DNA from 3 places in the Exiguobacterium sp. s160 genome. Region 3 is predicted to be linked to each of the others. Evidence: predicted binding sites of a transcription regulator. Region 3 holds the regulator's gene; each other region holds the start of a gene.

Region 1 (3,283 bases), on a different contig from region 3:
TATTATTCATTCGGTAGATGACCTTGAGACGGGCGTCATGAATATTTTGGAGCCGACGACCCCGCCAACAACGAAAACCATCGACCTCTGTCTTGTGCCGGGAAGGGTATTTGACCGTTCAGGATATCGAATCGGTTGGGGTGGAGGATACTATGACCGATTTTTACGTACATATGAAGGGGAGACGGTTTCATTAGCGTACTCCGTTCAATTGGTCGATCAAGTGCCGACTGAACCACATGATCTACCTGTTCAGTGGATTGTGACAGAAAAGGAGATGATTCAATGTTCGCCATATTTATTGTAACTTGTATCGTCGCCTTTCTCGGGTATCGGTTGCACTCCTTGACGATCTCGGGAGCCGTCTTGACAGTGGTGACGGGGGTATTGATCGGGTTATCGTTTGGTTGGTTCGGCCTCTATTTACTGGGTGTATTCTTCTCGACGTCTTCTCTTGCATCGAAATATCGATCTCGTGATAAACAAAATGTAGATGACATAGTCGAAAAAACGGGAGCGCGCGACGCCATTCAAGTGTTAGCAAACGGTGGGGTAGGGATTCTTTGTGCCCTCGGTTACTTACTGACAGATGATCCCGTTTATCTTTATATGTACATCGTGTCTATTGCGGCAGCGACGAGTGACACGTGGGGATCTGAATTCGGTGTCCTCGCAAAACGTAAACCGCGTTTCATGTTCACGTTTAGAGAAGTTGAGCCGGGAACGAGCGGTGCTGTCTCAACGTTTGGAACGATCATGTCGATTGTAGGGGCATTCGTGATCGTCTGTTCTTCTCTCCTGTTTGTCGAATTGAACATGGCATTACTAGTGGCGCTTTGGGGAATCGGACTGAGTGGGAGCGTCATCGACACATTGCTTGGGGCGACGGTACAACGGAAGTTTCGCTGTACGGTTTGTGGAAAGCTGACGGAAAAGAAAGTTCATCATCAAGTTCCTACAACATATGTGTCAGGGTGGCGTGTGCTAGGGAATGATGCAGTCAATTTTTTATCCGTTCTTGGAGCGGCGTCTATTTGTTTTTTTGTGTTCGGATAAGGGTAGTACAGAAAATGAAGATGTTTCAATTGAATGTGAAAGTTGTCACAATATCGCCAAAGTGAAAACGGTTTCCACTGTAGTTAAGGTTTGTGAATGATGTTACAATCTTGTTGTAACAGAGATAACAAAAACATGAAACAGATTGATCGAAGGGTGGAGAATCAATATGGAAACATTAAATCATGCTAAAGTAACGCGCGTCGCACTTGTAGGGGCAGGGGCAGTTGGAGCGAGCTTTGCGTACCAGTTAACGACAGCAAGCCTTTGTGAAGAACTCGTCATCATCGACATCAACAAGGCAAAAGCAGAAGGGGAAGCGATGGACTTGAACCACGGCGTCTCGTTCGCGTCTTCACCGATGCGTGTATGGGCAGGGGATTACGCAGATTGTGGTGTAGCAGACATCGTCGTCATTACCGCAGGTGCACCGCAACGTCCAGGGGAGACTCGTCTTGACCTTGTCGAAAAAAATGCGAAGATCATGAAGTCGATGATTTCAGATATTATGGATTCTGGTTTTGATGGCATTATCATTATCGCCTCAAACCCTGTCGACATTATGACGCATTTGGCATGGAAGTATTCAGGACTCCCTAAACATCGCGTCTTCGGCTCAGGTACTGTACTCGACACGTCGCGTTTACGTTACATGCTTGGCGACTATTTTAATGTCGACCCACGTAACTGTCATGCTTACATTATGGGTGAGCACGGTGACACCGAGTTTGCTGCTTGGAGTAATGCTCGTATCTATGGAAAGTCTGTTGAGCAGTTGCTTGAAGAGCATGATGAATATAACTGGCAAGACCTTGAAGACATATATGTGAACGTACGTGATGCGGCATATCACATCATCGAACGTAAAGGTGCGACATACTATGCCATTGGACTCGGATTACTCCGTTTGGTCAAAGCGGTCCTTCGTAATGAGAACACGTTGCTGACAGTCGGTGCTCATCTTGATGGGGAATACGATTTACACGATATTCATATCGGGGTACCGGCGATCATCAACCGTCAGGGCGTGCGTGAGGTCGTTGAGATTGAGTTGTCAGAAGAAGAACATCAAAAAATGCAACATTCTGCGAACGTCCTTATGAAAACGATGGAACCTGTCTTGTAATTGCGATATATGAGTGCCCGTAGCCGTAAAGGTTGCGGGTTTTTTGTACGTTTGAGGCAAACCTCGACTTTGTAGTGAGGTACAACGTGATTTACAATAGAATGAGAGAGGAGGGATTTTGTTGGCGACTTGCTTCTGGGAAGACATTTATCAAGCGGTCGAGAACGGTGGACGAATCGAAGGGATATTAGAACCGTCCCGTGCAGTCATCTTGTTTGATACAAAAGCAGGTGATCGCTATGACTTATACGTTCAAACTGAAAAAGCATGGGCGAATCATCTCGGTACTGACATTAACGCAATCTTAAGCGCCTTTCGTCTGTCTCGTATTGGACGAAAACGTTTGACGATTCACATATATGGTGACCGTCTCGTTGATGAAGAGCGGGTCGACTCCATGACGTTCCCGATTCCAGCGAGAGTGACATTATCTCGCTCGATTTGTACACCTACGATGGAGGAAGATCGCTTTCGAATGCTCGCGGTCGCGATGGATCGAAAGAAGAAAGCGGAATTAAAAAAGCGATTCTCCTTCGGCAAACCGCAAGTAGTATACGGCTTGATGTTCATCACGTTTTTAGTCATGTGGCTAGCTGAGTCAGTCGGTTCGACATTCGATCCGAATACGTTGATCGCATTCGGTGCGAAAGTGAACCCGCTCATCGAAGAAGGAGAGTGGTGGCGGCTGATTACGCCAATGTTTCTGCATATCGGATGGTTCCATTTTGCCATCAATATGTTTGCGCTCTGGTCACTTGGTCCGCTCGTTGAACGAATGTACGGCTCTCTCCGCTTTCTCATCATCTACGTGGTCGGTGGGATTTTAGCGACGACAGCATCGTACGCGTTCAGTGAATCCGTTTCAGCGGGGGCATCAGGAGCCTTATTTGGTCTGGTCGGTGCCTTACTCTATTTTGGACTGCGGGATCGTTCGCTCTTTATGAAGACACTCGGACCTCCGCTCTTTATTATGTTAGGATTAAATGTAGGACTCGCGTTCGTATTGGGTGCGAACTTGGATCATTTTGCACACGCGGGTGGTTTACTAGGTGGATTCGTCGTCTCTGGTGTCGTCGGATTGCCTGATGAGGAAAATCGAAC
Region 2 (3,283 bases), on a different contig from region 3:
CGACAGCGCCATAGTTCGTTACATCGACGTGTTGTTTCGTCGTCTGCATCAAGTTCAAATATTCAGCATCGAGCCGGCGCATCCATACAGGACGAACCATTCCGTCCATTTGTTCGAGCGGGAGTGACGTTTGAACAGGCGTAATACGTTCTGTCATTGGAATTCGGCAAGGGATGGATTGTTGCTGCTCTGAGTAAGATGTCTCGCGCGTGGCGCGGTGCCATTCGAGTGTTCGCTGGATGAGGTCTTCTTCCGACCAATCAGAATAAGAGGCAATCATCGATGCGATTGATTGCGGGTCCTTTGCATTTTTCATAATAAATCCTCCTAGCATCATCTTCTCTAGCATGTACCCGTTTCACCTCGTTTTTTAGCAATCAGAAGTATTTACTAGACAGAAGCATCTAGTCGTGTTATATTCAATATGTGCTTAATTAAGAATAGCTGGAATCATAATTCACAAGTGCTTGGGATTATTTTTCATTAGATAATCCAGAGGCTTGTATTTTTTTTGGTCAAGTTTTTTCTAGTAAGGCACTACTATAACGCATAGCGTTTATTTCAGGAGGGTTCATTCATGAACACAGGTAAAGTAAAATGGTTTAACTCAGAAAAAGGTTACGGCTTCATCGAAATGGAAGGCGGAGACGACGTATTCGTACACTTCTCAGCAATCCAAGGCGACGGCTTCAAAACACTTGAAGAAGGCCAAGAAGTAACTTTCGAAATCACAGACGGAGCTCGTGGACCACAAGCTTCTAACGTTGAAAAAATCTAATCTTCCTTTCTAAGGAATATGATACCTGCTCGCATCGGCGAGCAGGTTTTTTTTGTGTTTAATCGTGTAGTTTGAGGGAACAGTATACGAGCGACAAATCATGAAGGAGGAATTTGGAATGAGTGCAAAAGAAACAGCTTTGAAGATCCTAGATTCAAGTGATGTAGGGACGATGGCGACCGTATATAAGGTGAAGCCCCATAGTCGATACATGACATTTTTCCATGATGATTTCACGCTCTATACAGCAACCTCGAACGATACAGATAAGGTAGAGGAATTAGAGAAGAATCCATATACGCATATTCTGATTGGTTATGATGGAGATGGAGTGGGAGACACCTACTTAGAAATCTTAGGGAAAGCGACTGTGTCAGACGATGAATCGATGAAAGAAAAAGTGTGGAACGACAAACTCGAGGGCTGGTTTGATGGTCCGGACGATCCGAAATTGGTCATTCTCAAAATCGAACCAGAATCGATGCGTGTGATGAACAAAAAAGGGCAGCCACCTCAAGAAGTAACGTTGTAAACTTCTCAAAGACGCCTCGAGTAGGCGTCTTTTTGCTGGATGTGAATAGAGTGTGACGTACATATGGACGAATCATGAACAAAGCAAAATATATATGTGAAATAGTGAACATAGGTGGTATATTGTGAATGTAATCACATTATTCATTTATTCAACTTCTTGAAAGGGAGGAATCATTATGTTCACGAAATTTTGGCAAAATCATAACATCGCTACGGCAATCTTGACGGTGTTACGTGTATGGCTCGGTTATCATTGGTTAACAGCAGGTTGGGGTAAAATCACAGGTGGCTTTGGAACGGAGGGATTCTTAAACAACGCGGTGACACTCGCGACTGGAGAGCATCCAGCCGTTGCGGGATGGTGGGCTGCATTCTTAGAAAACGTTGCGATTCCGAACGCCGGATTATTCGATGTCCTTATTCCTTATGGTGAATTTTTGGTCGGGTTAGGGTTATTGCTCGGTGCACTCACACGTAGCGCGGCGTTCTTCGGTCTTGTCATGAACATGGCGTTCTTGCTCTCAGGGACGGTCAGTACGAACCCGACGATGTTGATCGTATCTGTATTGATTTTGGTTGCTGGACATAACGCAGGAAAAATCGGAGTCGATGGCTTATTCCTTCGCAACTTCGTCGAAACAAAAGTATTGCATCGTTCACCAAATCGTCAAATAGCCTCGTAACTTTTATGCACTCTCCTGTGACAAACCTCTCATGTTTCGGCTACGATAGATATAGCCTACAGAGATAAAGGAGAACGCATATGACTACGACTCATTTTAAATGGCTTGGCTACACAGAAGGTGTGTCCTTCTTGTTGTTACTGTTCATCGCGATGCCACTGAAATATATGGCGGGTATTCCACTCGCGGTCAGCATCGTCGGCGCAGCGCACGGTTTCTTGTTTGTGGCTTACGTACTTGCGGCCATGTACATGGCGTGGCGCTTCCGTTGGGGCTTCAAAGTGCTGACGCTTGCCGTCATGGCATCCGTCATCCCATTCGGACCATTTTTATTAGAAAAACGGGTACTCCCGTCAACAGAGAAGACATCGAACTGATTCGTTCGATGTCTTTTTTTGTTAGGATACTCGTTCAATTGACTGAGCTGCTGCTCGTTCTGCTTGGATGTCATGGCGAATCCGATATGTGAGCGTGAAGGTACATAGGAGTAGGCCAATCATACATGCAGTGTATAGATGTGCGACTGGTACAAGATCACTCAATACCCCGAATAGAATAAAACCGATTGGCGTGATGCCCATCGCAAGTGACTCGAGTACCCCAATCACGCGACCTAAATAATTTGGATCCGTATTCGTTTGTAGGAGCAATTGAACCGGAATGTTGACACGTACGATAAAGAACCCGCTTAATAAGGCGAACATTGCGAAAAAGAAAATCGACGTGAGGACGTTGAAGTTCAAATATAATGGAATGGCAGGGCCGACAAATAGAACACTGAGTATGGTCAGTGCAGATCGCATGGTCGACAGGCGATGTTTGATTTTGAATAGTGGCAAGGCGTGAAGTAAAGAAGCGATTAAGAATCCAATGGCAACCATGCTTTCAAGTAGTCCAAACTGAAACGGAGACACGCCGACCTCTTGTAAAGCGGCTATCGGGAACAACACTTCTGTCGCGACGAAAAAGAAGTTCAAGAATGCAGCTAGAACGGCGACTGTCCATAAAACTCGTTGCTGTTTCAAATAAGAGAGACCAGACCGTACATCTTCCCAAGTGGATTGTTCGGTTGGAGCAATCTCTTTCTGATGAAATGTGAGTCGAGAAGCAAGCAAGGCGGCAATCATGAAGAATAGGGCTGAACTGAATAAAAAAGCTGAAATCGGTATGAGTTTAAACAGTGCTCCGGCAAGAAGCGGAGTGCCGATACTTGAGATGGAGATGATGCTCTGAATGAGGGAGTTGGCACGTTGAAGCTCTTCCTCTTCGAATAGAAGGGGAATCGAAC
Region 3 (3,283 bases):
GTCCCGTAGCGGATATCACCGGTAAGAGCGGCTTGTTGTTTCGTCAACACTTTGAGGAGGGTCGACTTCCCGACCCCGTTCGGACCGACGAGAGCGACGGATTCCCCGCGCTGTAGCTGGAAACGGAGATTTTGGGCAATCGGTTCTTCATACCCGATGGCGAGGTCACTCGCGCTCAATACATCGTTCCCGCTCTGTCGTTTGATGGAGAACGAGAGGACAGCACTGCGTTCGTCACCGTCCGGAGCATCGAGACGGTCGACTTTCTCCAGACGCTTCCGTACGCTTTGCGCCCGTTTCGTCGTCGTCGCTCGGGCGATGTTTCGCTGAATGAAGTCCTGCATTTTGGCAATCTCTTCTTGCTGCGACTCAAACTGCTTCTTCTCTTGTTCGTAGAGAGCGGCCTTCTGTTCGAGATACTTCGTGTAGTTCCCGACGAAGCGGCGGCTCCGATGACGCGATAACTCATAGACGACCGAGACGACGCGGTCGAGGAAGTAGCGGTCGTGGGAGACGATGAGGACGGCACCTTTATAGCCGCTCAAGTACTTCTCAAGCCAGGCGAGCGTCTCGATGTCCAAATGGTTCGTCGGCTCGTCCAAGATGAGCAGGTCAGGACTTTGAAGGAGCATCTTCGCCAAGGCGAGACGCGTCCGTTGTCCACCAGAGAGCGTGTCGATCCGACGCTCGAAGTCGTCCGGATAGAAGCGCATCCCGTGAAGGACCGAGCGGATCGTCGCTTCATACTGGTAACCGCCGCGCTCTTTAAACGTGTGCTGCTCTTCATCGTAAGAGGAGAGGAGACGTTCGTAAGCCGCAGCGTCATTTAGGATTCGTTTGGAGCCCATGTCAGCTTCCATGCGACGGAGCGTCTTCTCTTGCTCAATCAAGTCCGTGAAAACGGTGAGCATCTCGTTCCAGATCGTCTCGTCGGATTCGAGCCCTGAGTCTTGGGCGAGATAGCCGATGGTGACGTCTTTTGGCTTCATGATGTCCCCGGAGTCATAGTTGTATTCCCCGGCGATGACTTTCAAAAGCGTTGACTTCCCAGCCCCGTTTCGGCCGACGAGGGCGACGCGTTCGCCTTCTTGGATTTCGAGTTTGACGTTTTCTAAAATCGGCTCGACGCCGAAGGATTTGGATAAGTTATTGACTTGCAGTAGGATCAAGTGAAAAAACCCCTTTCTCTCTATTTAGTATACTGTATTTTTCAGCGATTTTAGGTATATTCGTTGAGTGGTCATGTGAATTCGTTTACAATCAAGGTGTATGAAATTCAGATTCGTTTGTAACGTGTCGTAAAAAGGAGGCTCTTTCCGTTGAGTCAAAACGAACCAAAGATTCCACAAGCGACAGCCAAACGGTTGCCACTATACTATCGATTTATTCAAAGCCTGCACGCGTCAGGTAAACAACGTGTCTCTTCAGCAGAACTGAGTGAGGCGGTCAAGGTCGATTCGGCTACGATTCGCCGTGATTTCTCGTACTTCGGTGCGCTCGGTAAAAAGGGATATGGCTATAACGTGCAGTATCTGTTAGACTTTTTCCGAAAGACACTGAATCAGGACGAGATTACGAATGTCGCCTTGGTCGGGGTCGGTCACCTTGGGACGGCATTCGTCAACTATAACTTCCTTAAAAACAATAACACACATATCGTCGTCGGGTTCGACGCAGACGAGACAAAAGTCGGCACGACGATGTCAGGCGTCCCAATTCATCACGTCGATGAGATGGAACAGATTATGAAGCAAAACAAGATTGACGTCGCCATTTTGACGGTACCTTCTGCCTATGCGCAGTCCGTCGCAGACGACTTGGTCCGTTTCGGCATCAAGGGCATCTTGAACTTCACACCGGCACGACTCACCGTACCGGACACGGTTCGCGTCCATCACATCGATTTGTCGATTGAGCTGCAGTCACTCATTTACTTTATGCAACACTATCCAACCGCTGAGGGGGTCCATCAATAATGGAATTACTAGCATCATCACTCGTCGTCGGGATTCCGGGTGGGGCGAGTCTATTCATCATCGCCATCATCGCGCTCATCATCTTCGGACCGAAGAAATTACCGGAGTTTGGTCGCGCGGCCGGACAAACGCTTCGTGAGTTCAAAAATGCAACGAACGGCATGATGAACGAGCACGACGAGAACGACAAGAAAGCTATCGAAAAGAAAGAGCAGTAAGCCATGAATCATCAACCTGATCAAGAGCGGGAACTCACCGATCACTTGACAGAGCTGCGGAGACGACTGATGCTATCTGCATTTGTCGTCTTTGCCTTCTTTTTGATGGCTTTGCCGAGTGTCAAATATGTACTCGCGTACTTGCAAGAAGATCTCGTCGAACGCGGGCTCGAACTGAACGCCTTTGGGGTCGCGGACCCGCTCATGATTTACTTGAACTTGGCGCTCATCATCGGCCTGATTGCGGCGAGCCCATTCCTACTGTATCAAGTGTGGGCGTTTGTCGCACCCGGTCTGCATCCGAATGAACGAAAAGGTACCCTTGCTTATATCCCAATCATCTTCGGATTGTTCTTGCTCGGCCTTGCGTTCGCCTACTACTGGTTATTCCCGCTCGTCCTCGATATCTCGACGGACCTCGGGCAAGACCTCGGACTCGAACAAATCATCGGGGCGAACAATTACTTCACGTTCTTGTTGCAACTGACGATTCCGTTCGGTCTATTGTTCCAATTGCCAGTCGTGACGATGTTCTTGACCCGAATTGGTGTCGTGACACCATACTTCTTATCGAAGATTCGTAAGTATGCGTACTTCGCGCTATTCGTAGTCGCGGCATTCATCACACCACCGGATTTGACGTCGCACCTTATGGTGTCATTGCCACTCTTCTTCCTATATGAAATCAGTTTATCGATTTCACGCGTCGCCTACAAAGGGGTGTTGCGCCGGGAGAAAGAAGCGATGGTGCAAGAACAGATGGATTTAATGAAACAGATGAATGAGAAATAAGCATCGTTCCGTAAATGGGACGATGCTTTTTTTGTCGTTTCAAGCTGATGTCATGCGATATGAGTAATTGAGATAATTTTCCATTTTATGTGTTACAATAAAATGAGTCGCACAGTGAAGAGGGAGACACGATGATTCGAGAGTACAATGGAGAAGTCCTTGTATTGCTAGGCGCTATGACAACCATCCTACTGTTTTTCTTATTTTTCTCTATAAAATCTCGATTACGACGTCAATCCATCGTCTCGTCGTTGCTACTCGTAACTGGCTATATCTTATTTCTTGTCGGAATGAAAA

The links. Region 3 encodes Rex, which represses fermentation and respiration genes when NADH is low (regulators of the CRP and FNR family bind a similar motif). Its sites were predicted from a motif close to TTGTGAAATATTTCACAA; they were not measured.
Region 1: a site for Rex is predicted at 1,090-1,107, ahead of KNO86_RS03505 (L-lactate dehydrogenase). Genes of this name have one in related genera too.
Region 2: a site for Rex is predicted at 1,433-1,450, ahead of KNO86_RS10040 (DoxX family membrane protein). Genes of this name have one in related genera too.

The regions. Positions count from the first base shown of each region.
Region 1 is NZ_JACSKK010000001.1:665,350-668,632, reverse strand. Features, by position in the region: gene KNO86_RS03515 (5-formyltetrahydrofolate cyclo-ligase) at 1-307, shown strand, start outside; gene KNO86_RS03510 (DUF92 domain-containing protein) at 286-1,056, shown strand; gene KNO86_RS03505 (L-lactate dehydrogenase) at 1,226-2,182, shown strand; gene KNO86_RS03500 (rhomboid family intramembrane serine protease) at 2,304-3,283, shown strand, end outside.
Region 2 is NZ_JACSKK010000004.1:87,742-91,024, forward strand. Features, by position in the region: gene KNO86_RS10025 (glycoside hydrolase family 55 protein) at 1-316, opposite strand, end outside; gene KNO86_RS10030 (cold-shock protein) at 578-778, shown strand; gene KNO86_RS10035 (pyridoxamine 5'-phosphate oxidase family protein) at 897-1,310, shown strand; gene KNO86_RS10040 (DoxX family membrane protein) at 1,489-1,995, shown strand; gene KNO86_RS10045 (DUF3817 domain-containing protein) at 2,076-2,372, shown strand; gene KNO86_RS10050 (MFS transporter) at 2,394-3,283, opposite strand, start outside.
Region 3 is NZ_JACSKK010000009.1:74,276-77,558, reverse strand. Features, by position in the region: gene KNO86_RS13375 (ABC-F family ATP-binding cassette domain-containing protein) at 1-1,169, opposite strand, end outside; gene KNO86_RS13370 (redox-sensing transcriptional repressor Rex) at 1,320-1,976, shown strand; gene tatA (twin-arginine translocase TatA/TatE family subunit) at 1,976-2,194, shown strand; gene tatC (twin-arginine translocase subunit TatC) at 2,198-2,986, shown strand.